2 regions of the Streptomyces sp. NPDC051907 genome follow, and region 1 is predicted to be linked to the other one. Evidence: riboswitches for the same ligand, from Rfam matches in the RefSeq annotation. Region 1 holds a riboswitch; the other holds the start of a gene.
What was found. Region 1 has a riboswitch for S-adenosylmethionine ahead of AB0M39_RS16670 (aminotransferase class V-fold PLP-dependent enzyme). Riboswitches for the same ligand answer to the same signal wherever they lie in the genome.
Positions count from the first base shown of each region.

Region 2: linked by a shared signal. The riboswitch ahead of thrC (threonine synthase) and the one ahead of AB0M39_RS16670 (aminotransferase class V-fold PLP-dependent enzyme) in region 1 are both predicted to bind S-adenosylmethionine.

Region 1 is NZ_JBFAYB010000026.1:52,117-66,788, forward strand. It holds gene AB0M39_RS16660 (rhomboid family intramembrane serine protease) at 1-718, shown strand, start outside; gene AB0M39_RS16665 (Lrp/AsnC ligand binding domain-containing protein) at 715-996, shown strand; gene AB0M39_RS16670 (aminotransferase class V-fold PLP-dependent enzyme) at 1,104-2,543, opposite strand; SAM riboswitch class IV at 2,777-2,894, opposite strand; gene trpD (anthranilate phosphoribosyltransferase) at 2,987-4,051, opposite strand; gene AB0M39_RS16680 (cytochrome bc complex cytochrome b subunit) at 4,173-5,804, opposite strand; gene AB0M39_RS16685 (Rieske 2Fe-2S domain-containing protein) at 5,801-6,856, opposite strand; gene AB0M39_RS16690 (c-type cytochrome) at 6,853-7,662, opposite strand; gene AB0M39_RS16695 (heme-copper oxidase subunit III) at 7,728-8,348, opposite strand; gene AB0M39_RS16700 (hypothetical protein) at 8,542-8,943, shown strand; gene AB0M39_RS16705 (Ig-like domain-containing protein) at 8,988-10,241, opposite strand; gene AB0M39_RS16710 (cytochrome c oxidase subunit 4) at 10,361-10,759, opposite strand; gene ctaD (cytochrome c oxidase subunit I) at 10,756-12,492, opposite strand; gene coxB (cytochrome c oxidase subunit II) at 12,489-13,415, opposite strand; gene AB0M39_RS16725 (aminotransferase class V-fold PLP-dependent enzyme) at 13,740-14,672, shown strand, end outside.
Region 2 is NZ_JBFAYB010000016.1:18,905-33,576, reverse strand. It holds gene AB0M39_RS12345 (1-phosphofructokinase family hexose kinase) at 1-307, opposite strand, end outside; gene nagA (N-acetylglucosamine-6-phosphate deacetylase) at 436-1,581, opposite strand; gene AB0M39_RS12335 (ROK family protein) at 1,581-2,576, opposite strand; gene AB0M39_RS12330 (sugar isomerase) at 3,726-4,616, opposite strand; gene AB0M39_RS12325 (extracellular solute-binding protein) at 4,966-6,189, shown strand; gene AB0M39_RS12320 (DUF3263 domain-containing protein) at 6,418-6,666, shown strand; gene otsB (trehalose-phosphatase) at 6,676-7,524, shown strand; gene AB0M39_RS12310 (trehalose-6-phosphate synthase) at 7,611-9,020, opposite strand; gene AB0M39_RS12305 (DUF11 domain-containing protein) at 9,357-11,150, opposite strand; gene AB0M39_RS12300 (glucosyl-3-phosphoglycerate synthase) at 11,265-12,203, opposite strand; SAM riboswitch class I at 12,347-12,474, shown strand; gene thrC (threonine synthase) at 12,492-13,778, shown strand; gene AB0M39_RS12290 (MoaD/ThiS family protein) at 13,805-14,080, shown strand.

The sequences.
Region 1 (14,672 bases):
CGGTTGGTGGCGGGCGGTACGGGGCGCGGCGACGGGACCCGCCGTGACATACGCGGCGATCGCGGTCTGCTGCGCGGTCTTCCTGGTCAGTCCGGTCTCCGGCCTCAATCCGTCGTACGGCGTCGGCGACGGGCTGCTCTCCGCGCAGAGCGCGTACTTCGAGCGCTGGGGCGTGATCCCCGCCGACCTGACGAGCGGCGCCCCGAACGCGCTGGCCACCCCGCTCACCGCCCTCTTCGTCCACGGCAACTGGCTCCACCTGCTGGGCAACATGCTCTTTCTGTATGTGTTCGGGGCGATGGCCGAGGAGCGGATGGGGCAGCTGGAGTTCGGCCTGTTCTATGCGGGCTGCGGCTACCTCGCGCTGCTCGCCTACGCGGCGGCCAACGCCGGCTCCGAGCAGACCCTGGTGGGCGCCTCGGGGGCGATCTCGGGGGTGCTCGGCGCCTTTCTGTACCTCTTCCCGAAGGCAAGGGTGACCAGTCTCTTTCCGTTCCTCTTCTTCCTGCCGCTGCGGTTTCCGGCGTGGGCGGTGCTGATCTTCTGGTTCGTCCTGCAGTGGCTGGCGGCCCGGGGCGCCGGGAGCGGTCCCGGGGTGGCGTATCTGGCGCACCTGGTGGGGTTCGGGGTGGGATTCCTCTACGCCTGGGGACGGTTCCGGCAGGGGACTAGAGTGAAGGCCCAAGCAGCGGCCACCGAGGGAGAAAGCCAACCGTGATCACCGCGATCGTGCTCATCAAGACCAGCGTGGACCGCATCCCCGAGATCGCGGAGTCGATCGCGGCGCTGGACAGCGTCAGCGAGGTCTTCTCGGTCACCGGCACCTACGACCTGATCGCCATGGTCCGCGTGGCCAGGCACGACGATCTGGCGGACGTCATCCCGGGCAGCATCAGCAAGATCCCCGGCGTGGAGGCGACGGACACGCACGTCGCGTTCCGTACGTACTCCCAGCACGATCTGGAGGCGGCGTTCGCGATCGGCCTGGACGCCTAGCCGCCGCCCTCGGCGCCCGCAGCAGCCGACAGCCGACAGAGCCCGCGCCGGTGGCGCGGGCTCTGTCGGCTGTGCTCGGCTCGAATCGGCTCGCCTCGGGTCCTGTGTCAGACCGCCGGGACGCAGCGGCCGTCCTGCGTGTGGTACGTCCACCGGGCGCCGTCGCGGACCAGCTCGGCCACCGCCCCCACGAAGCGCTCCACGTGCTCGTCCGGCGTGCCCGCGCCGAAGCTGACCCGGATGGCGTTCAGGGACCGCTCGCCCGGCTCGGCCTCCGGCGCGCCGCACTCGCCCGGGTCCTGGGGGGCGCTGCCGAGGAGGGTGCGGACCAGGGGGTGGGCGCAGAACAGGCCGTCGCGCACCCCGATGCCGTACTCCGCGGAGAGCGCGGCGGCGAAGTGCGAGCTGTTCCAGCCCTCGACCACGAAGGAGATGACGCCCACGCGCGGCGCGTCGTCCCCGAACAGGGAGAGGACCTTCACCTCGGGGACCTCCGCGAGACCCGCGCGGACCTTCGCGACCAGCTCCTGCTCGCGGGCGACCAGCGCCTCGAAGCCCGCCTCCGTCAGCGCCTTGCACGCCGAGGCGATGGAGTAGGCGCCGATGACGTTCGGCGAGCCCGCCTCGTGGCGCGCGGCCGTGGTGTGCCACTCGACGTCCACGCCTCCGTCCACGCGGCGTGCCACCGTGCGCGAGGCGCCGCCGCCCGCGAGGTACGGCTCCGCCTCCCGCAGCCAGTCCGCGCGCCCGGCCAGGACGCCGGAGCCGAAGGGGGCGTACAGCTTGTGCCCGGAGAAGGCGACCCAGTCGACGTCCAGCTCGGCGATGTCGACGGGGTGGTGCGGCGCGAGCTGCGCCGCGTCCAGGACGATCCGGGCGCCGTGGGCGTGCGCGGCCGCCGCCAGCTCCTTGACCGGCCACAGCTCGCCGGTGACGTTGGAGGCGCCCGTGACGCAGACGAGGGCGGGGCCGTAGGGGTCGCGGTCCGCCAGCGCCCGCTCCAGGGTCTGGACGGCCTGCTGGGGTGTGCGCGGGGCGTTCAGGCAGGTGACGCGGGCGTCCCTCCAGGGCAGCAGCGAGGCGTGGTGCTCGGTCTCGAAGACGAACACCTCGCAGCCGGCCGGGACCGCGGCGGCCAGCAGGTTCAGCGAGTCCGTCGTCGACCGGGTGAAGACGACCTGGTCGCCGGGGCGGCAGCCGAGGAAGTCCGCGACGGTCTGGCGGCTGTTCTCGAAGAGGTCGGTGGAGAGCTGCGAGAGGTATCCGGCGCCGCGGTGCACGCTGCCGTAGTACGGGGCGTAGGCGGCCACGTCGTCCCACACCCGCTGGAGGGCCGGCGCGCTCGCCGCGTAGTCGAGGGCCGCGTAGGCGACTTCGCCGCCGGTGACCAGCGGGACGGTGACGTCCCTGCCGAGCACGGGCAGCGGGGCGCCGCAGCAGGGTTCGGCGGCGGACTCGGCCGATCCAGCGGACGCAGCGGGCGCTGCGGACTCTGCGGGCGCGGCGGGCGCGTGGGCTTCGACGGCGGTGTTCGGGCGTGCGGACATGGCGGCATCTCCCTGCAAGACAAGGCGTGGGGTCCCCCTCGAAGAGGTCGGAGGGGGTCTTCGAACAAGCCCGTACTGGCGGCTCAACAGCCGTGCTGGGTACGGGAACTGCCCCTCAGGCGCGGCAAGAGGGCCGCACGGAGGGGGTGTTGAAGGAGGGGCGCAGACGCCCTATCGCATTCGCTTGCTCACGAGACTGCTCCCTTGAGGACCAGGACCCCAGGGCTTGCAGGGGTCCGCGCTTGCCGTAGACCTCGCTGCCTACGGCCTGGTCTTCACCCGGGGCACCCCGCCACGGACGGAGGGTTGCCGGACAGCAAGCCGGGGCCTGAAACGCTGTCACTCATGACCTTGAAAGCATCCTGCCATAGGTCGCGCCGAGCGCAAGGGCGCAGTCCGGATTCTGGACTGCGCCCTTGGTCACACTCAGCGAGCACGCACTCTCACGCGTTGCTCGCGGCGACCCACCTCTCCAGGGCCGCCTTCGCCGCCCCGGAGTCGATCGACTTCGCCGCTCGGGCCACGCCCGCCGCCAGCTGCTCGTTGAGCGTCCCGTCCGTCGGCTCGAGCGCGACCAGCGCCGCGGCCGCGTTGAGCAGCACCGCGTCCCGCACCGGTCCCGTCTCGCCGGCCAGCAGCCGCCGCGCCACGTCCGCGTTGTACGACGCGTCCGCGCCCCGCAGGGACTCGACGGGCACCAGGTCGATGCCGATGTCGCGCGGGTCGAAGGCCTCCTCGCGCACGGACCCGTCCCGTACGACCCACACCCGGGAGGTGGCGGTCGTCGTCAGCTCGTCCAGGCCGTCGTCGCCGCGGAAGACCAGGGAGGAGTTGCCGCGCGCGGCGAGCACGCCGGCCACGATGGGCGCCATCCGCAGATCGGCGACGCCCACGGCCTGCGAGCGCACCTTGGCCGGGTTGGTGAGCGGTCCGAGGATGTTGAAGGTGGTCTGCGCGCCGAGCTCCTTGCGCGCCTTCGCGGCGTACCGCAGGGCGGGGTGGAACTTCACGGCGAAGCAGAAGGTGATGCCCGCTTCCCTCGCGACCTCGACGACCCGCCGCGGCGTCAGCTCCAGATTGACGCCGAGCTTCTCCAGGACGTCCGAGGAGCCGCTCGCGGACGAGGAGGCGCGGTTGCCGTGCTTGACGACCTTGGCTCCGGCGCCGGCGACCACGATCGCCGACATCGTGGAGATGTTGACGGTCTTGGCGAGGTCGCCGCCGGTCCCGACGATGTCCACGGTCGCGCCCGGCACCTCGATGGTGTTGGCGTGCGCGTACATGGCCTGCACCAGGCCGGAGACCTCTTCGACGGTCTCGCCCTTGGCCCGCAGCGCCACCGCGAACCCGGCGATCTGGGCGTCGGTGGCCTCGCCGCTCATGATCCGGTCCATCGCCCAGGCGGTGTCGTCCACGCTCAGGTTCTCGCCGCGCAGCAGGGGGTTCAGCACGCCCGGCCAGGAACGAGCCGCCACGCTGTCGCCGCCGACCGGGGTCACAACGTTCATGGTCCGCTCCTGGGTCCACAGCCGATAGGGATGGGTCCACCCTATCCAGCCCCGAGAGCAGCAAAGAGCCCCGTCCAGCGAATGGACGGGGCTCCTGCTGTGGCGACCTGTCGGTCAGGGATCAGTGGTGGCCGTGGCCGCTGGTGATCTCCTTGTACTCCTCGCTCGTCGGCTTGGGGATCTGGCTTCCCTCGCCGTAGTAGGACTTGCTGAGCTTGGCGCGCAGCTTCTCCTTGAGCTTCGGCTTGCGCTCCACGCCGTTCTCGTCGACCGTCGGGCCGAGCTCGACCGGCTCGTACTGCTCGTGCGCGGTCAGCGTGTAGCGGGCCTCGGGCTTCAGCGGCTCGTGGACCTCGACGAACTCACCGTGCGGCAGCCGCTTGATGATGCCCGTCTCGCGGCCGTGCAGCACCTTGTCCTTGTCGCGACGCTGCAGACCCAGGCAGATCCGCTTGGTGATCACGAAGGCGAGGACCGGGCCCACGAAGTAGGAGATCCGGACGAACCAGGTGATCGCGTTGATCGACAGATGGAAGTGCGTGGCGAAGATGTCGTTTCCACCGCCGAGCAGCATGATCACGTACCCGGTGATCCAGGCGACGCCCAGAGCGGTCCTGGTCGGCGCGTTGCGCGGCCGGTCCAGGATGTGGTGCTCGCGCTTGTCGCCGGTGATCCACGACTCGATGAACGGGTAGACCGCGATCGCCATCAGGACCAGGCCGAAGAGCACCAGCGGGATGAAGACGCCCAGCACGAGCGTGTGGCCCGCGAAGTTGATCTCCCAGCCGGGCATCACTCGGATCAGACCCTCGGCGAAGCCCATGTACCAGTCTGGCTGGGCGCCGGTGGACACCTGGTCCGGCCGGTAGGGGCCGAGCGCCCACACCGGGTTGATCGTGAACGACGCCGCGATGATCGCGATGACGCCGAAGACCAGGAAGAAGAAGCCTCCGGCCTTGGCCATGTAGACCGGCAGCAGCGGCATGCCCACGACGTTGTTGTTCGTCCGGCCGGGGCCGGGGAACTGGGTGTGCTTGTGGTAGAAGACCAGGATCAGGTGGGCCACCACGAGGCCGAGCATGATGCCCGGCAGCAGCAGGATGTGGATCGAGTAGAACCTGGCCACCATGTCGTGGCCGGGGAACTCGCCGCCGAACAGGAAGAACGAGATGTACGTTCCGACGACCGGGGTCGCCAGGATCGCGCCCTGGGTGAAGCGGACGCCGGTGCCGGACAGCAGGTCGTCGGGGAGCGAGTAGCCGGTGAAACCGGTGAACATGCCGAGGACGAACAGCAGGAAGCCGAACATCCAGTTGATCTCGCGCGGCTTGCGGAACGCACCCGTGAAGAACACGCGCATCATGTGCACGAACATGCCGGCGAGGAAGACCAGCGCCGCCCAGTGGTGGATCTGCCGGATCAGCAGACCGCCGCGGACGTCGAAGCTGATGTCCAGGGTCGAGGCGTACGCCTCGGTCATCCGGATGCCCTGCATCGGCACGTACGAGCCGTGGTACTCGATCTCGTTCATGCTCGGGTGGAAGAACAGCGTCAGATACACACCCGTGAGGATGATGATGATGAAGCTGTAGAGGCAGATCTCGCCGAGCATGAAGGACCAGTGGTCCGGGAAGATCTTCCGCAGATTGGCCTTGGCCAGGGAGTAGATTCCCAGCCTGCCGTCCGCCCAGTCGGCGACCCGCTCGCCCGCGGGGGCTTTGCGGTTCTTGTCGTCGGTCGTCGCAGTGCTCATCCGCGCTCCCAGAAGGCAGGACCGACGGGCTCTTCGAAGTCGCCGAGCGCCTCGAGGAAGCCTTCGTCATTCACGCCGATCCGCAGCTGCGGAAGTGCGTGACCGGCCGGGCCGAAGATGACGCGGGCGCCGTCGGAGAGGTCGAAGGTGGACTGGTGGCACGGGCAGAGGACGTGGTGCGTCTGCTGCTCGTACAGGCTGATCGGGCAACCGACGTGGGTGCAGATCTTGGAGTAGGCCACGATTCCGTCGTGGGACCACTCGAGCTCGCGCTTGTCCTTGATGTCCTCCGGCTGGATCCGGACGATCATCAGGGCGGCCTTGGCGATCTCGTTGTTGAAGTCGTGCTGGCTCTCCTCCAGGCCCTGGGGCATGGCGAAGGTCAGCGAGCCGACGGCGACGTCCTCGGGACGCAGCGGCTCATTGGTGTTCATGTTGATGAGCTGCTTGCCCTTGGCCCACAGGGTCTTGCGGAGCTTCTCCTCGGGCAGCGGCCCGAGGTCCCGCAGCAGCACCACGCCGGAGAGCGGCACCATGGCCAGCGCGCCGAACATGGTGTTGCGGATCAGCTTGCGACGGCCGATCGCGGACTCACGGGCGCCGTCCGCGAAGTCGGCGAGCACCTTGGCCTTGACCTCGGGCGAGGCCTCGATCGGGTGCCGCTCGTCGGCGACCTCGACGTCCGACATCAGGGTGCGGGCCCAGTGGACCGCGCCCGCGCCGATGCAGAAGAGCGCGATGCCCAGGGTCATGCCCAGCGCGAAGTTGAGCGCGCTGATATGGCCGAGCGGCCAGATGTACACGATCTTGTCGACCGGGAAGATCACGAACGACGCGATGAAGGCGACGGTGGCCAGCATCGACAGCGTGAACAGCAGAGCGACGGTGCGCTCGGAGCGCCTGGCCGCCCGCTCGTCGATGTCCTGGACGCGCGGCTTGTGGGCCGGCAGTCCCGGGTCGCCGAGCGGGTCGTCCTCGACATGCTCTACCGCGACGTGCGCGGTGTCCTGCGCGAGCGGCAGGTTCTCTTCTGGAATCTCTTGGCTACTCATGACTTCTTGGCCTTAGCGGTGTGGGCCGCGACCCAGACGGCGACTGCGATGAGCGAACCCAGACCGAAGATCCAGCCGAACAGACCCTCGCTGACGGGGCCGAGGCCGCCGAGCGCGAAGCCGCCCGGAGTGGCGGTCTCGTCGCCGTTCACCGTCTGGATGTACGCGATGATGTCCTTCTTCTGCTGCTCCGGCAGCGTGGTGTCGGGGAAGGACGGCATGTTCTGCGGGCCGGTCTGCATGGCCTCGTAGATGTGCTTGGGGCTCACGCCTTCAAGGCTCGGGGCGTACTTGCCGTTCGTGAGGGCGCCGCCCTCACCGGTGAAGTTGTGGCACTGGGCGCAGTTGGTGCGGAACAGATCGCCGCCCTTGGCGATGTTCGCGCCGTCCGGGCTGTACTGCTTCTCGGTCGGCGTGATCGGGCCGGCGCCGAGGGACGCGACGTACGCCGCGAGCTGGTCGATCTGGCTCTGCGTGTAGATGTTGGGCTTCTTCGGCACCTGGGCGCCGGGCTGCTGGGCCGGCATCCGGCCGGTCGCGACCTGGAAGTCGACCGCGGCGGAGCCCACGCCGACCAGGGACGGGCCGTCAGAGGTGCCCTGACCGCCGGTTCCGTGGCAGCTGGCGCAGCCGACGGTGTAGAGCTTCTTGCCCTCCTTGATGGCGAGAGACTGGGCGGTTTCTTCGGCCTGCGCCTTGTCCGCGGGTGCGAACGCGGCGTACAGCCCCCCAGTGGCCGCCAGCGCGAGGAGTAGGACGACGACCGCCGCCAGCGGATGGCGTCGTCGTGCGGAGAGCTTTTTCACGGATTACCCCGGTGTCAGGATCTTCTGCGTCGGTGCTTCTGGACTGTGGTCGGGCTCGAGCCCGGCTACTTGATCATGTAGATCGTGGCGAAGAGGCCGATCCAGACGACATCGACGAAGTGCCAGTAGTAGGACACGACGATGGCGGCGGTTGCCTGCTCGTGGGTGAATCTCCTGGCCGCGTAGGTCCTTCCCAGGACCAGCAGGAAGGCGATGAGACCGCCCGTCACGTGCAGGCCGTGGAAACCGGTGGTCAGGTAGAACACGGAGCCGTACGGGCCGGACGAGAGCGACATGCCCGCGTCCTTGACCAGCTCGGTGTATTCCAGCACCTGGCCGCCGATGAAGATCGCACCCATGACGAACGTGATGATGAACCACGTCCTGAGCTTCTTCACATCGCCCCGCTCCGCGGCGAAGACGCCGAGCTGGCAGGTGAGTGAGGAGAGCACCAGGATCGTGGTGTTGGTCGCCGAGAACGGGAAGTTCAGGTGGTCCGCCTGAGCCGTCCAGTAATCAGTGCCCGTCACCGATCGCAGGGTGAAGTACATCGCGAAGAGGGCCGCGAAGAACATCAGCTCGGAACTCAACCAGATGATGGTTCCGACGCTGGTGAGGTTCGGTCGATTGACCGACGGGTGCGCGTGCCCGGTTTCTACTGTCGTTGCTGTCGCCACGACCGACATTATGTCGGTCGCTTATCCCGCCCTCACTCCGGGGGGTGCCGTTCGGTGTGTCAGCCCGCTCGACTGGGACGATGCGCAGAGCCGAACGGCCCATCGAAGAGCTGTCCGAACCAGTGTTGACGGGGTGTCGCAAGGAGTAGCATCCGCCGCATCAGGTTACTGGTCCAATGCCGCCGACGAACTCGGAGGAACAATGAGGTCGACCGCAACCGTGCTGGTCTACAGCGACGACGCGAACACCCGCGAGCAGGTGCGGTTGGCCGCGGGGCGCAGGCCGGCCGCGGACGTCCCGCCGGTCGAGTTCCTTGAGTGCGCGACCCTGCCGGCCGTCCTCAAGGCGCTGGACGAGGGCGGCGTGGACGTCTGCGTGCTGGACGGCGAGACGGCTCCGGCGGGCGGCATGGGCGTCTGCCGGCAGATCAAGGACGAGATCTTCGACTGCCCGCCCGTGCTGCTGCTGATCGGCCGCCCCCAGGACGCCTGGCTGGCCACCTGGAGCCGTGCCGAGGCCGCTGTGACCCTTCCGGTCGAGCCGGTGGAGTTCGCGCAGTCTCTGGCCGCCCTGCTGCGGCGCAGGCTCTCTGTGGGCGCGTGAGGCCCTCCCCGGTCGGGCTCACGCGCCGCTGACCGCCCGCCGGGTCAGATCTGGGGGCGCAGCCGCGCCGCGTCGTCGGGGCGGCTGCCGTCCCTGGTCTCGGCGACCAGGGCGCTTCCGCCGCGCCACTTGTCCCAGGACAGGTTCCAGTCGCCGAAGCCGTTGCCGAAGGGGTCCATCGTGTCGCCCCCGCTGTTGACGACCTTGACGATGTCGCCCTCGCGCACGGTCTCGAAGAACCACGCGGCGTTGCCGGTGGACATGCCCGTGCAGCCGTGGCTGACGTTCGCGTACCCCTGGGAGCCGACCGACCAGGGCGCCGCGTGGACGTACTCGCCGCTCCAGGTGACGCGGGTGGCGTAGTAGACGGGCAGGTCGTAGGAGTCGGCGCTGCCCTCCGGGATGCCGATGCTCGTACCGCGCATGCGTACGAAGTACTCCTTGCCGAGCACGACCTTGATCCCGTTGCGGGTGGAGAAGCCGGGCTTGCCGGTGGTCACCGGAATGGTGTTGATCACTTCTCCGTTGCGCAGCACGGTCATGTGGTGGGTCCCGGCGTCGGTGATCGCTTCTATGCGGTCGCCGATCGTGAGCTTCAGCGTCTTGGAGGCGCCGCCGTAGAGGCTGTTGGCGACCTTGACGCCCTGGAGGTTGCTGCTGGCGCGGACGGTCGCGCCGGCGGGCCAGTACTCCTTGGGGCGGTAGTGCATGGTCTTGTCGTCCACCCAGTGCCAGGCGCCCTCCACCGCGGGCTGGGAGTGGACCTTCAGGCCGCGTTCGATCACGGCTCTGGCGGCCCTGTCCCGGACCGGGGAGCCGAGCTTGGCGGTGATCGGCTGGCCGACGCCGTACTTCCCCGCCTGCGGGCCGAACTCGACCGCAAGGTGCCGTTTGGCGGGCGAGGTCTGGAAGGTGAGCGTCTTGGCCCCCGGAGCGCCGTCCTCGTCCTCCGTGGCGACCTCCACGGTGTATCTGACGCCGGCCGACAGCGGGGCCGTGGAGCGCCAGCGGACGCCGTCGGCGGAGAGCTCGCCGGCGAGGTGGTGGCCCGCCTGGTCGGTGGCGGTGACGTCGGTGATCCGGCTGTCCTCGCCCTCGGCGGTGACTTCGAGGGGCTTGTCGGGGTCGACCTTGGCGCTGCCCTCGGGGGCGTTGAAGGAGACCTGTCCGGCCGCGTCGTAGGGCTGCGCGGCGAGCGGGTGGGGGTCGGAGTCGCCGCAGGCCAGCGCGGTCGCGCCGATGGCCACGACCAGCAGCGTGCAGCTGACAACCGAACGGATGCGCGGCTTGTGAGTCATAAGCACACGCTATGAAGATCATGCCGCAGCGGCGCGCGGGGTGACTGCAAACGGAGGGGCCCGGATCCCCCTCAGGAGTGAGGGTGATCCGGGCCCCTGCGCGTGTCGCGTTGACTCGACTACTGGTTCTGGTTCTCACCGCGGTAGTACTCGAAGACCCAGCCGAACAGGCCGACCAGGATCAGCGGCAGCGAGAAGAACAGCAGCCACCAGCCGAGGGCCACGCCCAGGAAGGCGAGGGCGCCGCCGACGGCCAGCGAGAGCGGCTGCCAGCTGTGCGGGGAGAAGAACCCCACCTCGCCGGCCTCGTCCGCGACGTCGGCCTCCTTGTCGTCCTGGGCCATCGCGTCCACGCGCCGGGCCGTGAAGGCCAGGTAGTAGCCGATCATGATGCTCAGGCCGAAGGCCAGGAAGAGCGCCGTGGTGCCGGCCGGCTCCTTCGACCACACGCCATAGACGATCGCCATGACGAGGATGAAGGCCGCCAGCCAGATGAACATCTTGCCTTGGATCTTCACTTGCCGGCCTCCTTCTCGGCGATGGCGCTGCCACCGTGGCCGGCGTGGTCGAGCTGGTCCAGCGCGGCGATCTCCGGGTGGTGGAGGTCGAACGCCGGGGATTCGCTGCGGATGCGCGGCAGGGTGAGGAAGTTATGCCGCGGCGGCGGGCACGAGGTCGCCCATTCGAGCGAACGGCCGTAGCCCCACGGGTCGTCGACCTCGATCTTCTTGCCGTACTTGGCGGTCTTCCACACGTTGTAGAAGAACGGCAGGACCGACAGTCCGAGCAGGAACGAGCTGATCGTGGAGATGGTGTTCAGCGCGGTGAACCCGTCGGCGGCGAGGTAGTCCGCGTAGCGACGCGGCATGCCCTCGGCGCCCAGCCAGTGCTGCACCAGGAACGTGCCGTGGAAGCCGATGAACAGCGTCCAGAAGGTGATCTTGCCGAGCCGCTCGTCCAGCATCTTGCCCGTGAACTTCGGCCACCAGAAGTGGAAGCCGGCGAACATCGCGAAGACCACGGTGCCGAAGACGACGTAGTGGAAGTGCGCGACGACGAAGTACGAGTCGGAGACGTGGAAGTCCATCGGGGGCGAGGCCAGGATGACGCCGGTCAGACCACCGAAGGTGAAGGTGACCAGGAATCCGATCGTCCAGAGCATCGGCGTCTCGAAGGACAGCGAGCCCTTCCACATGGTGCCGATCCAGTTGAAGAACTTCACACCGGTCGGTACCGCGATAAGGAAGGTCATAAAGGAGAAGAACGGCAAGAGCACGCCGCCTGTGACGTACATGTGGTGAGCCCACACGGTCACGGACAGACCGGCGATCGCGATCGTCGCGCCGACCAGGCCGATGTAGCCGAACATCGGCTTGCGGCTGAAGACCGGGATGATCTCCGAGACGATGCCGAAGAACGGCAAGGCGATGATGTACACCTCTGGATGGCCGAAGAACCAGAAGAGGTGCTGCCACAGCAGCGCGCCGCCGTTGGCCGCGTCGAAGACATGGGCGCCGAACTTGCGGTCCGCCTCCAGCGCGAAGAGCGCGGCGGCCAGCACCGGGAAGGCGAGCAGGACCAGCACACCGGTCAGCAGCACGTTCCAGGTGAAGATCGGCATGCGGAACATCGTCATGCCGGGAGCGCGCATGCAGATGATCGTGGTGATGAAGTTGACCGAGCCGAGGATCGTGCCGAAGCCGGAGAAGGCCAGACCCATGATCCACATGTCGGCGCCGACGCCCGGCGAGCGGACGGCGTCCGACAGCGGGGAGTAGGCGAACCAGCCGAAGTCGGCCGCACCCTGCGGGGTGAGGAAGCCGGCCACCGCGATCAGCGAGCCGAAGAGGTACAGCCAGTACGCGAACATGTTCAGCCGCGGGAACGCCACGTCGGGCGCGCCGATCTGCAGCGGCATGATCCAGTTCGCGAATCCGGCGAACAGCGGCGTCGCGAACATCAGCAGCATGATCGTGCCGTGCATCGTGAACGCCTGGTTGAACTGCTCGTTCGACATGATCTGCGTGCCCGGACGGGCCAGCTCGGCGCGCATGAAGAGCGCCATCAGGCCGCCGATGCAGAAGAACGCGAACGACGTGACCAGATAGAGCGTGCCGATCGTCTTGTGGTCAGTGGTGGTCAGCCACTTGATGACGACGTTGCCCGGCTCCTTGCGCCGTACCGGCAGCTCGTTCTCGTACGAGTCGTCAGCTGCTGCGGCGGCACCCTGAGGTTCGTTGAGGATGCTCACAGTTGGTTCTTCTCCGCATTCCTGGCCGGGTCCGTCTGCTCAATGCCCGACGGGATGTAGCCGGTCTGCCCCTTCTCGGCCAGCTCCTTCAGATGCTGCTGGTAGCGCTCCGGAGAGACCACCTTGACGTTGAAGAGCATCCGGGAGTGGTCGACGCCGCAGAGTTCGGCGCACTTGCCCATGAAGGTGCCCTCCTGGGACGGCGTCACCTCGAAGACGTTGGTGTGACCGGGGATGACGTCCTGCTTGAACAGGAAGGGGACCACCCAGAAGGAGTGGATGACGTCGCGCGAGGTCAGGATGAACCGGACCTTCTCGCCCTTGGGCAGCCACAGGGTCGGGCCCGGGTTGCCGGTCTGGGGGTTGCGGTCGCCGGGGATGCCGGCGTCGTAGACGCCACCCGCGTTCGCCGGGAACGCATCGCGATACTTGTTCGGGATGGCCCCCAGTTCCGGGTTGGTCTTGGCATCGCCCTTGGAGCCGTCTACGTTCTCGACGTAGTTGAAGCCCCAGCTCCACTGGTAGCCGACCACGTTGATCGTGTGGGCCGGCTTGTCGGAGAGAGCGAGGAGCTTGGACTCATCACGTGCGGTGAAGTAGAAGAGCACCGAGACGATGATGAGCGGGACCACGGTGTACAGCGCCTCGATGGGCATGTTGTACCGGGTCTGCGGAGGTACCTCCACCTTGGTGCGGCTGCGCCGGTGGAAGACGATGCTCCACAGGATCAGACCCCACACCAGCACGCCCGTGACGAGCGCTGCCGCCCACGAGCCCTGCCAGAGGGAGAGGATCCGCGGCGCCTCTTCCGTTACCGGGGTGGGCATGCCAAGGCGGGGGAAGTCTTCCCAGTTGTACGAGCAACCGGAGGCCGTCGCCAGGATCAGGCCCGCAGTCAGCACCTGCGGCAGCTTCCGCCGCATCGGGCGCCGCGACGCGGGGGAACCGCCCGCGCCTTGGCTGCGGGGGAGGTCGGAGCCGTTGGGACTCACGTAGCGCCTTCCCGAGAGTCTCGGCCCGCGCGACCGGCTGCGGCCGCTGGTCGGTCGCCGGCCCTGACGCGGGCAGGGGTTTGGATGTTTATGCGGACCAAACCCTACTGGACGCTATTTGGGGTCGCGCGGGGAGGGTGCCCAACGCGCCGTCCGACACCCCGAAGGGGTGGACTGCCCTTGGCAACAGAGGGGAATCCCGGCCTCCGCAGGCCGTCTGACGGCCCCTTGACGGTTGGGGGTTAGCGTGGCGACGTGCCTTACTTCGACGCCGCCTCCTCCGCTCCCCTTCACCCGGTTGCCCGCCAGGCTCTGCAGGCCGCCCTGGACGAGGGCTGGGCCGACCCCGCCCGGCTCTACCGGGAGGGGCGGCGCGCCCGACTGCTGCTGGACGCGGCCCGGGAGGCCGCGGCGGACGCGGTGGGGTGCCGGCCGGACGAGCTTGTGTTCACTCCTTCGGGGACGCAGGCGATCCACGCGGGAATCTCCGGGGCGCTCGCGGGGCGTCGGCGTGTCGGACGCCACCTGGTCGTCTCCGCGGTGGAGCACTCGGCGGTCCTGCACGCGGCGCAGACGCACGGAGCGACCGCCGAGGGGACCGTCACCGAGGCGCCGGTGGACCGGACGGGGCGGGTGTCCCCGGACGTCTTCGCCTCCCTGCTGCGGGCGGACACCGCCCTCGCCTGCCTCCAGTCAGCCAACCACGAGGTGGGCACCGAGCAGCCGGTGGCCGAGGTCGCCGAGGCGTGCCGGGCGGCCGGGACGCCGCTGCTGGTGGACGCGGCGCAGTCGCTGGGCTGGGGGCCGGTGGAGGGGGCCTGGTCGCTCCTGGCGGCGAGCGCGCACAAGTGGGGCGGGCCGGCGGGGGTCGGGCTGCTCGCGGTGCGCAAGGGGGCGCGGTTCGCCCCGCAAGGCCCCGCCGACGAGCGGGAGTCGGGGCGGTCGCCCGGCTTCGAGAACATTCCGGCGATCGTCGCGGCGGCGGCCTCCCTGCGGGCGGTGCGGGCGGAGGCGGCCGACGAGGCGGCCCGGCTGAAGGCGCTGGTGGACCGGATCCGCACGCGCGTCCCCGAGCTGGTCCCGGACGTCGAGGTGGTCGGCGATCCGGTGCGCCGGCTCCCCCATCTCGTCACGTTCTCCTGTCTCTATGTCGATGGAGAGACGGTGCTGCACGAGCTGGACCGGGCG
Region 2 (14,672 bases), on a different contig from region 1:
GGGTGGTGTCGCCGCTCGACGCGTCGACGACGGCGACGGTGCGGCGGGTGGCCCCGGCGACGGGGACGAGGGCGTCGTGCGGGGCGAGCGGGGCGAGCAGTTCGCGGACCACGGCCCCGGTGGGCCCGCCGACGAAGCCGGTGACGACGCTCTCGTACCCGAGGGCGGTCAGGACGCGGGCGACGTTCAGCCCCTTGCCGCCGGGGCGTTCGCGGACGTCGCCGACGCGGTGGCCGGTGTGCGGGACCAGGGCCGGGACCGTGTACGTGATGTCGAGTGCGGTGTTGAGCGTGACCGTGAGGATCACCCGTGGACACCCCCCGGAAACGTGCTGGTCGCGTTCGTACGGTCCTGATCATGCCAAACGGAAGGCGGTTGGCCCAGACCCCGGAATGGATCCTTCGACCAACCGCCTTGCCGTAACTTGCCCAGAAATCACCCTACTTGCGGCTCAATCACCCATTCGCCCTTGCGCATCACGCCCTTGAGCTCGAAGTCCGCGTCGAGGACCACCAGGTCCGCGTCCTTGCCGGGCTCCAGCGAGCCGACCCGGTCGTACATCCCGAGCACCTTCGCGGGGTTGGCCGAGATGGCCTGGACGACGTCCTCGACGGGCAGCCGGTCGACGGTGGTCGCGCGCTTGAACGCGGTGTCCAGGGTGAGCGTGGAGCCGGCGATCGAATCGCCGTCGGCGAGCCGGGCGACGCCGTCCCTGACCTCCACGGCCAGCGGGCCGAGCTGGTAGCGGCCGTCGCCGAAGCCGGCGGCGTCCATGGCGTCGGTGATGAACGCGACGCGGCCGGCGCCCGCGCGGTGGAAGGCGAGCTCCAGGGCGGCGGGGTGGAGGTGGACGCCGTCGTTGATGAGCTCGACGGTGACCCGCTCGTCCTCCAGGAGGGCGGCGATGGGGCCGGGGGCGCGGTGGCCGAGCGGGGGCATCGCGTTGAAGAGATGGGTGGCCACGGTGGCGCCCGCGTCGATCGCCTCGACGGTCTGCTCGTACGTCGCGTCCGTGTGGCCGATCGCGGCGACCACGCCGTGCTCGACGAGCAGGCGTACGGAGTCGATGCCGCCGGGCAGCTCGGCGGCGAGCGTCATCATGCGCGCCGTGCCGCGCGCGGCATCGACGAGCTTGCGGACCTCGGCGGGGTCGGGGGCGCGGAGCAGCGCCTCGCTGTGCGCGCCCTTGCGGCACGGCGAGATGAACGGGCCCTCGAAGTGGATGCCGGCCAGGTCGCCCTGCTCGACGAGCTCGGAGAGGAAGCCGGCCCGGTGGGCGAGGAAGTCCATCTCGCCGGTGACGGTGGAGGCGACGAGGGTGGTGGCGCCGTGCTCGAGGTGGGTCCGCACGCCCTTGAGGACGTCCTCGGCGCTGCCGGAGGTGAAGGACGCGCCGCCGCCGCCGTGGTTGTGGATGTCGACGAAGCCGGGGACGACCCAGTGGCCGGCGAGGTCGTGGGAGGGCGCGTCGGCGGGGGCGGCGCCGACGATCTCCGCGCCCTCGACGATCACCCGTCCCATCTCGACGACTCCGGTGGGCAGCACCACCTTGGCGCCGGTGAGAACCATGCGGTCGGCCATCAGGCGGTTACCTCCGTGTCGGTGTGGCTGTCGGCGTTGGCGTCCGTGTCGGCGTCGGTGTCCGTCTCGGTGTCGGCGTCGGTGTCGAGCAGGTCCCAGGCGAGCAGGCCCGCGCCGAGGCATCCGGCGGTGTCTCCCAGAGCGGCGGGGACGATGGCGGGCACCTTCTGGAACGTGACGCGCTCCTCGACGGCGGCCCGCAGTGGTGTGAACAAGGTTTCCCCTGCCTCGGCGAGACCGCCACCGATGATGAGAGTGCGGGGGTCCAGCAGGGTGAGCGCGGTGACCAGGCCGTCGGCGAGCGCGCTCACGGCCTCGTCCCAGACCGCGCGGGCGCGGGCGTCGCCGGACTCGACGGCCTTGGCGCAGTCGGCGGCGTCGGCGTCCGGGTCGCCGCTCGCCTGGGCCCAGGCGCGGCTGACGGCGGCGGCGGAGGCGAGGGTCTCCAGACAGCCGCGCTGGCCGCAGCCGCACTCGGCGCCCTGGGGCCGGACGACGATATGGCCGATCTCGCCGGCGCAGCCGTGGGCGCCGGCCTCGATGGACCCCGCGATGCCGATGGCGCCGGCGATTCCGGTGCCGAGGGGAACGAAGAGGAACCGGTCGGCCCCCTTGCCGGCCCCGATCCGCCCCTCGGCGAGCCCGCCGGTCCGTACGTCGTGCCCGAGGGCGACGGGGATGCCGAGTCGCTCGGTGAGCAGGTCCCGCAGGGGTACGTCGCGCCAGCCGAGGTTGGCGGCGTAGACCGCGACCCCGTGCTCGGCGTCGACGATGCCGGGAACGGCGACGCCGGCGGCCTCGGCGCGCTGGCCGAGGCGCCGGCGGCCGTGGGCGAGGAGGTCGGCGGCGAAGGCGAGGATGGACTCGACGACGGCATCGGCCCCCCGCTCCCGCCCGGTGGCGCGCCGAGCTTCGTACAGCAGGGCCCCGTCCACCCCGACGAGGGCGGCTTTCATTCCGGTGCCGCCCACATCGAGGGCGATGACGTGTCTCACGTGGACAGTCTGGCGGGTGGAGAGGGGAAAGGTCTAGTCCACTGCGTCACGGATTTGTTGCGTCCCCATACAAACGGGGTGTGTTCTCCCCCACCCCGCCCCTTCCCTGAACTGGGGGCAAGCCCCCAGCCCCCCAAGGGGGAGGTGGGGTGTGGGGGCGGGGCCCCGCACCCCCGGTGGGCGGCGGCTTCGCGCCGCGGGGGATTGGGGTGAGCGAGGGGGCTGCGCCCCCTGCGCTGCCCGGCGGGCGCGGGGGCGCCCGGGCCTCTACGCCTACGGCGGTGGATTCGATCTGGGGTGCCCCGACCTGGGTGCGGCGGCTCGTGCCGCTGGCGCGGTGGTGCTCGGGGCGGAGGACCGAGTCGCTCGAGGACTCAGGGGCTGCGCCCCTGCCCCCGGCCGGGCTCGCACCGCTGGCGCGGCGGGGGACTCGGGTGGTGGGCGGAATCCCTCGGCGGGATTCATGGAGTGGCTGCGCCCCTACAGCCTCGGCTGCGGCGGCTTCGCGCCGCGAGAGCGCCCGGGCTCTCGGCCGAGGGGAGCGGGGTCTGGGGCACCACGCCCCGGCGGCGGCTCGCGCCGCTGCCGCGGTGGTGCTCGGGGCGGAGGGCCGAGTCCGGGGTTCATGGAGGGGCTGCGCCCCTACAAGCCCCGTTCGCGGCGGCTTCGCGCCGCGAGGGTGCCTCAGGCCTATGGGCCCTGTGTCCTTCGGCAGTTGGAGCGGTGCGGGGTCTTGGTCCGCTGGGGTGCTCCATGTGGGGCCGTGCAGGGTCGTCCCCGCAGGGGATCGGCGGCAGAACCGGGGTGCGCGGGACAAGAGCCTGTACGCCGCCGACCCCGAGGAGTCGAGCCCGGAGGGGCACCGCGCCACCCGCACCGAGCAGGACCGGCTGGCTCGGGCGACCCCGCGTGCCCGGGCACCCGCATGGAACAGGACGGGCTGGCTCGGGGCCCGGAGGCACGGGTGCCTGCACCTATGGAGAGCCCGCGACTTGGGGCACCCCGCGTGCCCGGGTGCCCGCGCCAAACAGGACCGCCGGTCCGGGGCCCGGAGGCTCAGGCCCCGCACCGAACAAGACCGGCCGCCCCGCGCACCCCCGCACGCCCAAGCCCCCGCACCCACGGTGAACCCGCGCCACAAGCCCCCCGCTATCCCAAGATCACGCTGCGCGTCAGGTTCCTCGGTCTGTCCGGGTCGTAGCCCTTCGCCTCCGCCAGGGTGACCGCCAGGCGTTGCGCGCGGATCAGGTCTGCCAGGGGGTCCACGTGGTTCGCCTCGAGCGTGCCGCCGACGCGGGAGACGTCGGCCGCCAGGCCCTCCGGGACCGGGCCGAAGATCCAGGTCACCCGGCCGGGGGCGGTGATCGCGATCGGGCCGTGGCGGTACTCCAACGCGGGGTACGACTCCGTCCACGCCCCCGCCGCCTCGCGCATCTTCAGCCCCGCCTCCAGGGCCAGGCCGTACGCCCAGCCCCGGCCCAGGAACGTCCACTGCTCCGCCGCGAGGACCGCCTCCGGCAGCGGCTCCGTCAGTGCCAGCTCCGCGTCGACCGCCGCCTCGGCGATCGTCTTCACGCCTGGTACGGCTCCCAGTCCCGCCCGCAGGAACGCCAGCGCCGTCGTCGCGAACCGCGTCTGGACCACCGACTCCTCGTCCGCCCAGTCCAGCACCGCTACCGCGTCCGCCGCCGCCATGACCGGGGTGCGCGGGTCGGCCGTCAGGGCGAGCGTGGGGACCTCGCCGCGCAGCCCCGCCAGGAGCTCCAGCACCTCCGTCGTCGTGCCGGAGCGCGTGATGGCGACCACGCGGTCGTACGCACGCCCCGCGGGGAACTCCGAGGCCGCGAACGCGTCCGTCTCGCCCTGCCCCGCCGCCTCCCTCAGCGCCGCGTAGGCCATCGCCATGAACCACGACGTACCGCACCCGGTGACGGCGACCCGCTCGCCCGGCTGCGGCAGCCCCTCGAAGGACGCCGCGGCCTCGGCCGCTCGGCGCCAGCAGGCCGGCTGGGTGGCTATCTCTGCTGAGGTACGGGACATGCGAGGCGTTCTCCTACCAGGTAACAGGTGCGGGCGAGTCGGCGACGGGAGTTGCGCCGTGCGGGGACAGGACCGTGCCTACCCGCCCCATACGGTCGGGTAACGTACGGCCCTCCCCCTGGACCCGCCCTGGACCGCCCCTGGACCCGCGTTGCGGAAGTGATACCAGAGTGGTGTAGACCTTGGTGTAGACCTCATGCCTCCGGATGAGAGAAAATCGCAGCTCATCTCGGTTTGGCGTCTCGGGGGACCCACGAGGACGATCAGAAAAGCAATCAACGGCAGAGGGTGGGGAAGAGCCTTGCAGCGGCGCTTCTTTGGTCTGACCGCGGCAGTCGCCGCGCTCGGTATGACGGCAGTGCTCACGAGCTGTGGCAGCTCCAGCGGTTCCGGCGACGTCACCCTCAAGCTGATCGCCGCCGACTACGACGTCGCCGGCGACGAGAGCACCAAGAAGTACTGGGCCGACCTGGTCAAGGAGTTCGAGGCGCAGAACCCCGACATCGACGTCGAGGTCCAGATCGAGTCCTGGAGCGACGTCGACCGCAAGGTCGCCGAGGCGGTCAAGAGCGGCGACGCCCCCGACATCGCCCAGATCGGCGCGTACGCCGACTACGCGGCGCAGGACAAGCTCTACACCGCCGACCAGCTGCTCTCCATCCCGGTGCAGTCCAACTTCCTCGGCCCGCTCGTCGACGCCGGCGAGCAGCAGCGCATGCAGTACGGACTGCCGTTCGTCGCCTCCACCCGGCTGCTCTTCTACAACAAGGAGCTCTTCGCCGAGGCCGGCGTCACCGAGGACCCCAAGACCTGGGACGACCTCCAGTCCGCCGCCGCGAAGATCAAGGCGAGCACCGACGCGAAGTTCCCCTTCGCGCTGCCGCTCGGGCCCGAGGAGGCCCAGGCCGAGACCATGATGTGGCTGCTCAGCGGCGGCGACGGCTACACGGACGCGGTCGACAAGTACTCCATCGACTCGCCCGAGAACGTCGCCACCTTCGACTGGCTGAAGGACAACCTGGTCGACAAGGGCCTCACCGGCCCCATCGCCCCCGCCGAGCTCAACCGCAAGGACGCCTTCGACGCGTTCACCCGCGGCGAGGTCGGCATGCTCAACGGCCACCCGTCGCTGATGCAGGCCGCCGAGAAGGCCGGCGTGGACGTCGGCATGGTGGCGCTGCCCGGCCGCGACGGCAAGGCCAAGGCGGCGATGGGCGTCGCCGACTGGATCATGGGCTTCAAGCAGAACGGCCACCGCGAGGAGATAGGCACGTTCCTGGACTTCGTCTTCAGCGACGAGAACGTCCTGGAGTTCGCCGGCCACAACGACCTGCTGCCGGTCACCGTCTCCGCCTCCGAGGCGATGGAGGGCGACGCCAAGCACGCGGATCTGAGGAAGTTCCTCCAGGAGCTGGACACCTCCGTGCTGCCGCCGGTCGGCAAGACCTCGTGGGCCGCGGTCAGCGAGAGCATCAAGCAGAACATCGGCAAGGCGGTGGGGAAGGGCGGCAGCCCGTCCGCGACGCTCGGCAAGATCTCCCGGGACGCGACGGTGGCGGAGAGCGCGGAGTAGCGGGCGGGCGCGTCGGGGAGCGGCCCGGTCGCCGATCAGCCCCGGTCGTCGAGCAGCCGAGGTCGTCGAGCAGAGCAGCCAAGGCCGCTGACCAGCCCCGGTCGTCGAGCAGCCAAGGCCGCCGAGCCCGGTGGTCGACCAGCCCCAGCCGCCCGGGCGCATCGGGCAGCGTCCCCCGTCGCGGTGCTCCCTCGGCCGAATGCGGGATGCGTCCCGGCGGAGGCCGATATGTTGGATCGTATGACCGAGACGCCGGCGCTCTCCGAGCGCGACCGCGCCGTACTGGCCATGGAGCACCGCTCCTGGCCCGGCCCCGGCGCAAAGGAACGCGCCATCAGGGAGCAGCTCGGCATCTCCCCGGTCCGCTACTACCAGCTCCTCAACGCCCTCCTGGACGACGAGCGCGCCCTCGCCCACGACCCCGTCACCGTCAACCGGCTGCGCCGAGTCAGAGACGCGCGGAGAGCCCGCCGATAGGGTCGGGGCATGGGCAGCTCCCCGTACGCGCACCCCTTGCCGACGCCGTCCACCCCCGCAGGCCGTGAGGGCCTGGCCGCGCTCCTCGCGCGGCACGACAAGGCCGTCGTCGCACTCGACTTCGACGGCACCCTCGCCGAGATCGTCCCCGACCCCGAACAGGCCCGCGCCCACCCCGGCGCCGTCCCCGCCCTCGCCGCGCTCGCGCCGAAGGTCGCCTCCGTCGCCGTCGTCACCGGCCGCCCGGCCGGCGTGGCCGTGCGGTACGGCGGCTTCGCGGGCGTGCCGGGCCTCGACCACCTCGTCGTCCTGGGCCACTACGGCGCCGAGCGCTGGGACGCGGTCAGCGGCACCGTCCGCACCCCCGCCGCGCACCCCGGCGTCGCCGCCGCCCGCGCCGAGCTCCCCGGGTTCCTCGACCGGATCGGCGCCTGGCGCGGCACCTGGATCGAGGAGAAGGGCCAGGCCGTCGCGGTCCACACGCGCCGCGCGTCCGACCCGCAGGCCGCCTTCGAGGCCCTGCGCGGGCCGCTGGCCGAGCTGGCCGCCCGCAACGGCCTGATCCTGGAGCCGGGCCGCATGGTCCTCGAGCTGCGCCCGCCGGGCATGGACAAGGGCGTGGCGCTTCAGGAGTACGTACGCGAGGTGGACGCCCAGGCGGTTCTGTACGCGGGGGACGACCTGGGCGACCTGCCCGCCTTCTCCGCCGTCGAGAAGCTCCGCTCGGACGGCGTGCCGGGGCTGCTGGTGTGCAGCGGCAGCGCGGAGGTGCAGGAGGTCGCGGCCCGCGCGGATCTGCTGGTGCCGGGGCCGGCGGCGGTCGTGGAGTTCCTGGCGGCGCTCGCCAGGGAGCTCTGAGCGGTCCGCTTCTGAGCGGTCTACCTCTGGCGATCCACCTCTGAGCGGTCCGCCTCTGGGCAGGCGCGGGGGGCTGACCCGCCGCGTCAGCCGCCTTCCCGCAGCGCCCGCAGCTGGTCCAGGAACCACTGCTGCGGCGGCAGCGCGGTCGCCGCGACCGCGAGCCGCTTGCTGCGCTCCGACCGCTCGCCGTCCGGCATCGTCAGTGCCTCGTGGAGCGCCTGCGCCGTGCCGGTCACGTCGTACGGATTGATCGCCAGCGCGTCCTCGCCCAGCTCCTCGTACGCCCCCGCCTCCCGCGACAGCACCAGCGCGCAGCCGCGCTCCGAGATCACCGGGATCTCCTTCGCGACCAGGTTCATGCCGTCCCGGATGGGGTTGACGAGGGCCGCGTCCGCCAGCCGGTACGCGGCGAGCGAGCGGGCGAAGTCGTCCTTGACGTGCAGGACGACCGGGGTCCAGCCCGCCGTCCCGTACGTCGCGTTGATCTCCTCGGCCAGTCGCTGGACCTCGGCGGTGTACGCGCGGTAGACCGCCAGGTCCTGCCGGGACGGGTAGGCGAACGCGATGTGCACCACCCGCTCGCGCCACTCGGGCCGGGACTCGAGCAGATGGCGGTAGGCGAGCAGCCCGCGCACGATGTTCTTCGACAGCTCGGTGCGGTCCACCCGGACGATCGTCTTCCGGCCCGGGCCGATCTGCTCCCGGAGCGCCTCGAGCCGCTCGTCCACGTCCGGCCGGTGCGCGCGCTCGCGCAGGAAGTCCGCGTCCGCGCCGAGGCCGTGCACCCCGATCCGGGTGCCGGAGAGGGAGTCGGCGCCCAGCAGCTCCGTACAGCACGCGGTGAACGCGTCCGCCCACCTGCGGGTCAGGAAGCAGGTGCGGTCCGCGCCGAGCAGTCCGCGCAGCAGCTGCTCGGCGATGTCGTCGGGCAGCATCCGGAAGTAGTCGACGGGGGCCCAGGGCGTGTGCGAGAAGTGGCCGATCCGCAGGTCGGGCCGGAGCTCGCGGAGCATGCCGGGGGCGAGCGCGAGGTGGTAGTCCTGGATCAGCACGGCGGCGCCGTCGGCGGCCTGGTCGGCCAGGGCCTGGGCGAAGGCGCGGTTGTACGTCTCGTACGCCGCCCACTGCCGCCGGAACTCCTCGTCGAAGACGGGTTCCAGCGGGGTCTGGTACAGCATGTGGTGGACGAACCACAGGACCGAGTTCGCGATGCCGTTGTACGCGTCGGAGTGGACGGACTCCTCGATGTCGAGCATCCGCACGCCGGGCTCGCCGACGCCGCGCCGCACGGCCTCCCGGTCGCCGTCGCCGAGCGCGGCGCACACCCACAGCGCGTCGGCCTCGGCCCCGATGGCCGAGAGCCCGGACACCAGCCCTCCGCCGCCGCGACGGGCGTCGAGGCCGCCGTCGTCGCGCAGGCTGTACGAGACGGGCCCTCGATTCGACGCGACGAGGACCTGGGCGGCGGGGGGCGGGGGCGGCGCGGAGACCATGTGGCGAACCTAGCCAGTCGCGTAAATGTTCAAACGTGAGTACGTCACGCAAGGCGCCGATTCCAGCGTTTTCAGCCTGTCACGGTGACGTGCCCTGTGCGGGCTGCCCGCGGGGCTCCGCCCCGGACCCCGCGCCTCAAACGCCGGGAAACTCAGCCCGTCCGGCGATTGAGGACACGGCCGAAGGCCGTACGGGGGCGTAGCCCCCTGGGGCAACGGTGACGTGCCCTGTGCGGGCGGCCCGCGGGGCGCTGCCCCGGACCCCGCGCCTCAATCTCCCCCAGACTTCGTCCGGGGGGACCCCCACGGGGCTGAATGCGCGCCTCAGGCCGCGCCCTATTGGCGGCGACCTCGCGACGCCGCCACCGCCACCACCCCCGCTGCCGTCAGGCTGAGGGCCACTCCGCCCAGGAGCCAGAGGCGTTCCGCCTTGGTGCCGGTGTGGGCGAGCGTGGGGGCGTCGGTCGGGGTCGGGGGCGCCGGCGCCGGGCGGAGTTGGATCGTTCGGGTCGGCGACGGCGACGGCGACGGCGAGGGCGACGGGGCGAGCAGCGGCGTCGCGCCGCACCGGGGATCCCCGCTGTCCTGGCCGCAGTTCGAGCGGGGGGAGTCGACCGCGACGCTGTTGCCGAGCCGGCCGTCCCCGGTGACCGGGTCGTCGACCGTGACCGTGTAGGTGAGGGTCGCCGACCGGCCCGCCGGGATGTCGCCGACGAAACGGATCCTCGGCACCTCGTACGAGACCGTGCCGACCGTCGCCCGCGCGTCCAGGTTGTAGACCGCGTCGTCGAGGTTGTCGGTCAGGTCGTCGCCGAACCGGGCGTTGGGGTAGTCCCGCCCGCTCACGTTCTCCGCGGTGATCGTGTACGTCACGGTATCGCCGGGCGCGACCGTCGTCGCCGACGCCGTCTTGGTGACCTCCAGGTCGGCGACCGGGACCGACAGCGCGAGCGCGGTGGAGAGGTAGGAGTCGTCCTCGGTGGCGAGGGAGAGCGTGGTGGAGGTCTCGCCGGGCGGGATCGTCGCAGCCGGGAGCGCGAAGGCCCTGGCGTCGACGCCGAGGTTGTCGACGTACTGGGGGTCGACCGCGCCGTCGCTCGCGCCGGCGAAGAAGTTCGCGGCGCCGTCGGCCCGGTCGTCGGCGATCTCGCGCCCGTGGACGCGGAAGCGGTCGCCGGGAGCGTTCCAGTCGCCTTCCAGCGCCGTCACGCTCGCCCGGACCGCGCTGTCGCCCGTCCGGCGGAAGCCGTCCACGGCCACGGTGGTCGCGGGGGCGCCGGGGCGCTGGAGGGCGTGGCCGCCGTACACGTACACGCGGCGCCGCTCGGGGGCGTACGTCTCGTCGGGGCCGTCGTACCCGTAGACGACGGTGAGCGACCAGCCCGCGACGCAGCCCCGGCCGTTCGCGGCCCAGAGGTCGCCGACCGCGACGGGGATCGCCGCGCCCGAGCCGGTGAGGCCGTCGAAGGCGGCGGTGACGTCGGCCTCGCCGGTGTAGTAGTGCGCCCCGCTGGTCGTCGCCGGGTCCCTGACCAGGTTCTTCGGGGAGACCTTGACCGGCACGCCGCCGGCCACGCCGATCGCGGGCACGGCGTCGAGGGGCCTGCCCGGGGAGGGGACGGCGTCCGCGCCGGCGCCGCCAGCACCTCCCGTACCGCCAACCCCGCCCGTACCGCCCCCGCCGTTGTCGCAGCGCATGCGCTCGGTCCCGTCGGCCGCGCGGTGCGCGCCGGCGTTGCCGCCCCAGAAGAGCCGGGCGTAGACGATCTCCGCGCCCGGCGGGACGGTGACCTTGCCGGTGCTCGAACCGAAGCCCTCGGTCATCCCCGCGGTGTCGGTCCGCCGCATGTCGAAGGCGTCGTTGTCGTCGCCGCCGAGCCCGTCGGCGGCCAGGGCGCACCGGGCCGCCTCGTCGGCCGGGCTGTCCGGGCAGACCATGACCGTGTTCCCGATCGTGGCGAAGTCGCCGTAGAGCGCGGCCTCGAAACGCTTCTCGAAACGCTCGTCGAGGCGCGTCTCGAGGCGCGTCTCGAGACGCTCCTCAAGACGTTTCTCGAAGGGAGCCGAAGCCTCGGCGGCGGCCTCGTGCGGGACGGCCGCCGCGGTGAGCGCGGCCGTCGCTGTGGTCACGACCGCCAGAGCCCCGAGGATCCGGGACAGCCCGGCAATGCGGCGCGGAGCGCCCATACGGTGTCTCAAGCCCATACATGGGAAATGTAGACAAAATGATTGGTTATGTACGGGTTATGCCGCGCGACGCGCCGCGTACTCACCGATCTCGCGCATCGGCGGCCGCTCCTCCGTGTCCACCGCATGCGTACGCGGTACGAAACCGTCCTCGCCCCGCTCGAACTGCGTCAGCGCCGGACGCACCAAGTGCCCGCGCGACAGTCTCAGTTGAGCCGTGCGGTAGATCGCGGCGGCCATCCGGCCGAGCGCCTGCCCGTCCTGGTGGCGGTGTTTGCGCGAGCCGACGTCCACCTGCGCCAGCCCGTCCAGGCCCACGGTGTGCAGCGCGTCGACGAGCAGGCCGAGCTCCACTCCGTACCCCACCGGGAAGGGCAGCCGCTCCAGCAGCGAGCGCCGCGCCGCGTACTCGCCGCCCAGCGGCTGGACGAACCCCGCCAGCTGCGGCCAGTGCAGATTGAGCAGCGGCCGCGCCACCAGCTCGGTCACCCGCCCGCCCTCGCCCGCCACGGCGCCGAGCGGCCGGTCGTACATCGCCTTGACGAACTGCACATCGGGGTCGGTCAGCAGCGGGCCCACGATTCCGGAGACGAAGTCCGCGGAGAAGTCCCGCAGGTCCGCGTCGACGAAGCACACGACATCGCCGCTGGTGGCCAGCAGCGACCGCCACAGCACCTCGCCCTTGCCGGGGACGGCCGGCAGCCGGGGCAGGATCGCGTCCCGGTGCACGACCCGCGCGCCCGCCGCCGCGGCCACCTCGGCCGTGCGGTCGCCGGACCCGGAGTCCACCACGACCAGCTCGTCCACGAGCGGGACCTTCTCCATCAGCTCGCGGCGGATCACCGTGACGATGTCCCCGACGGTCGACTCCTCGTCGAGGGCGGGCAGGACGACGCTGACGGTCGTACCGCGCTTGGCGGCCATCAGCCGGTCGAGCGGGCGGTCGGCCGCCGACCAGGAACGCCTGGTCAGCCAGCGCTCCACCTCTTCCAGCACGTGCCCGTCTCCCTCTGCTCGCGGACCGAGTGATCCATCTCGCGGTTCGGACGACTATCTCAACAGTCGCGGCCTTCGGTTACAGTCTTGAACAACGCCGACGGCCGTCGCATGCCGGGGTCGTCGCGCTGACAATCGAATACCGCTCATCCAGAGGGGCAGAGGGAACGGCCCGTTGAAGCCCCGGCAACCCTCCCGCCGACCGCGAGGTCACGGTGGGGAAGGTGCCAATTCCGTCTTATGGCGAAATGCGCCATGAGGAAGATGAGGAGAAAGGGCCTCGCCAACATGGCTGTGCAGACCGTCTCAACCGCCACCACCCCCGTGAACCTGGGTCCCGCCGCCGCACTGTCGTGCCGCGAATGCGGAGAGCGGTTCGACCTCGGCCCCATCTTCGCCTGCGCCCTGTGTTTCGGGCCGCTCGAAGTCGCGTACGACCTGCCGAGCGGCGACCCCGAAGCGCTGCGCAAGCGCATCGAAGCCGGACCCGACAACATCTGGCGCTACGCCCCCCTGCTGCCCGTCCCCGCCGACGTGGCCGAGAAGCCGAACATCAACCCCGGCTTCACCAAGCTCGTCAAGGCCGACAACCTCGCCCGCGAGCTGGGCGTCACCGGCGGGCTGTACGTCAAGGACGACTCCGGCAACCCGACGCACTCCTTCAAGGACCGTGTCGTCGCCATCGCCGTCGAGGCCGCCCGCGCCTTCGGCTTCACCACGCTGTCCTGCTCCTCCACCGGCAACCTGGCCGGAGCGGTCGGCGCCGCCGCCGCCCGGGCCGGCTTCCGCTCCTGCGTCTTCATCCCGCACGACCTGGAGCAGGGCAAGGTCGTCATGGCCGCGGTGTACGGCGGCGAGCTGGTCGGCATCGAGGGCAACTACGACGACGTCAACCGCTTCTGCTCCGAGCTCATCGGCGACCCGCTCGGCGAGGGCTGGGGCTTCGTCAACGTCAACCTCCGCCCCTACTACGGCGAGGGCTCCAAGACGCTGGCGTACGAGATCTGCGAGCAGCTCGGCTGGCGGCTGCCCGACCAGATCGTGGTCCCGATCGCCTCCGGCTCGCAGCTCACGAAGATCGACAAGGGTCTGCAGGAGCTGATCAAGCTGGGCCTGGTCGAGGACAAGCCGTACAAGATCTTCGGCGCGCAGGCCGAGGGCTGCTCGCCGGTGTCCACCGCCTTCAAGGCCGGCCACGACGTCGTGCGCCCCCAGAAGCCGAACACCATCGCCAAGTCGCTGGCGATCGGCAACCCGGCCGACGGCCCATACGTCCTGGACATCGCCCGCCGCACCGGCGGCGCGGTCGAGGACGTCGACGACGAGCAGGTCGTCGACGCCATCAAGCTGCTCGCCCGCACGGAGGGCATCTTCGCGGAGACCGCGGGCGGCGTGACCGTGGGCGTGACCAAGAAGCTGATCGAGGCGGGCGTGCTGGACCCGACGCTCACCACGGTCGTCCTCAACACCGGCGACGGTCTCAAGACGCTGGACGCGGTGGCGCCGACGACCGGCCCGACCGCGACGATCCGCCCGAGCCTGGACGCGTTCCGCGACGCCGGCCTCGCCCGCTGACTACCTACGGAAGGCAGAACACCACCATGAGCGTCAACGTCCGCATCCCCACCATCCTCCGTACGTACACGGGCGGCCAGTCCGAGGTCGCGGCCGAGGGCGGCACGCTCGCCGAGGTCATCGCCGACCTGGAGAAGAACCACACGGGCATCGCCGCGCGCGTCCTGGACGACCAGGGCAAGCTGCGCCGCTTCGTCAACGTGTACGTCAACGACGACGACGTCCGCTTCGAGCAGGGCCTCGAGACGGCGACGCCGGACGGCGCGGGAATCTCGATCATCCCGGCCGTCGCCGGAGGCTGACCGTCCGGCACAGGGCTTGAGGGCGACCGTCCGGCACTGTGCCGGCTGCTGAACCGTCCGGCCGCGTGCGGAGGCTGGCCCTCCGGTGCCGGGTCGGCCGCCCCGGCCGTCGAGCACCGTGCCGGAGGCTGACCTTCCGGCACAGTGCCGGAGGTTGACCGTCGAGCATCGCGCCGGAGGCTGACTCTTCAGCAGCGTGCCGGCTTCTGAACCGTCAGCCACCGTGCCGGAGGCTGACCCTCCGGCACCGGACCGGTTGCTCTGGCCGTCGAGCGGGCCCCCGGCTGCTGACCGTTCGCCAGGTACTCAGCGTTACCAGAATTGCCCCCTCCGCAAGAGAAGCGGAGGGGGCAATTCTGCATGGTTGAACGCGGTAGAGTTGGGAAGTCCCCTCCGCTGCTTGTGCCGCACGCATATGAGAATGCGTCCGCCGCGCGACAAGAAGCAGCCAAAGTGTGCGGTCGAAATGCCTCTTATGCGCCATTTGCCGGGCCCGACTTGCCCCGGAATTTCTTGAATTCAGGTCAATTCTCCCTTCGGCCGCGCCCAGAATTCTCGTCCGATTGACCTGTTGCAGAGGGCAGTTGGGCAG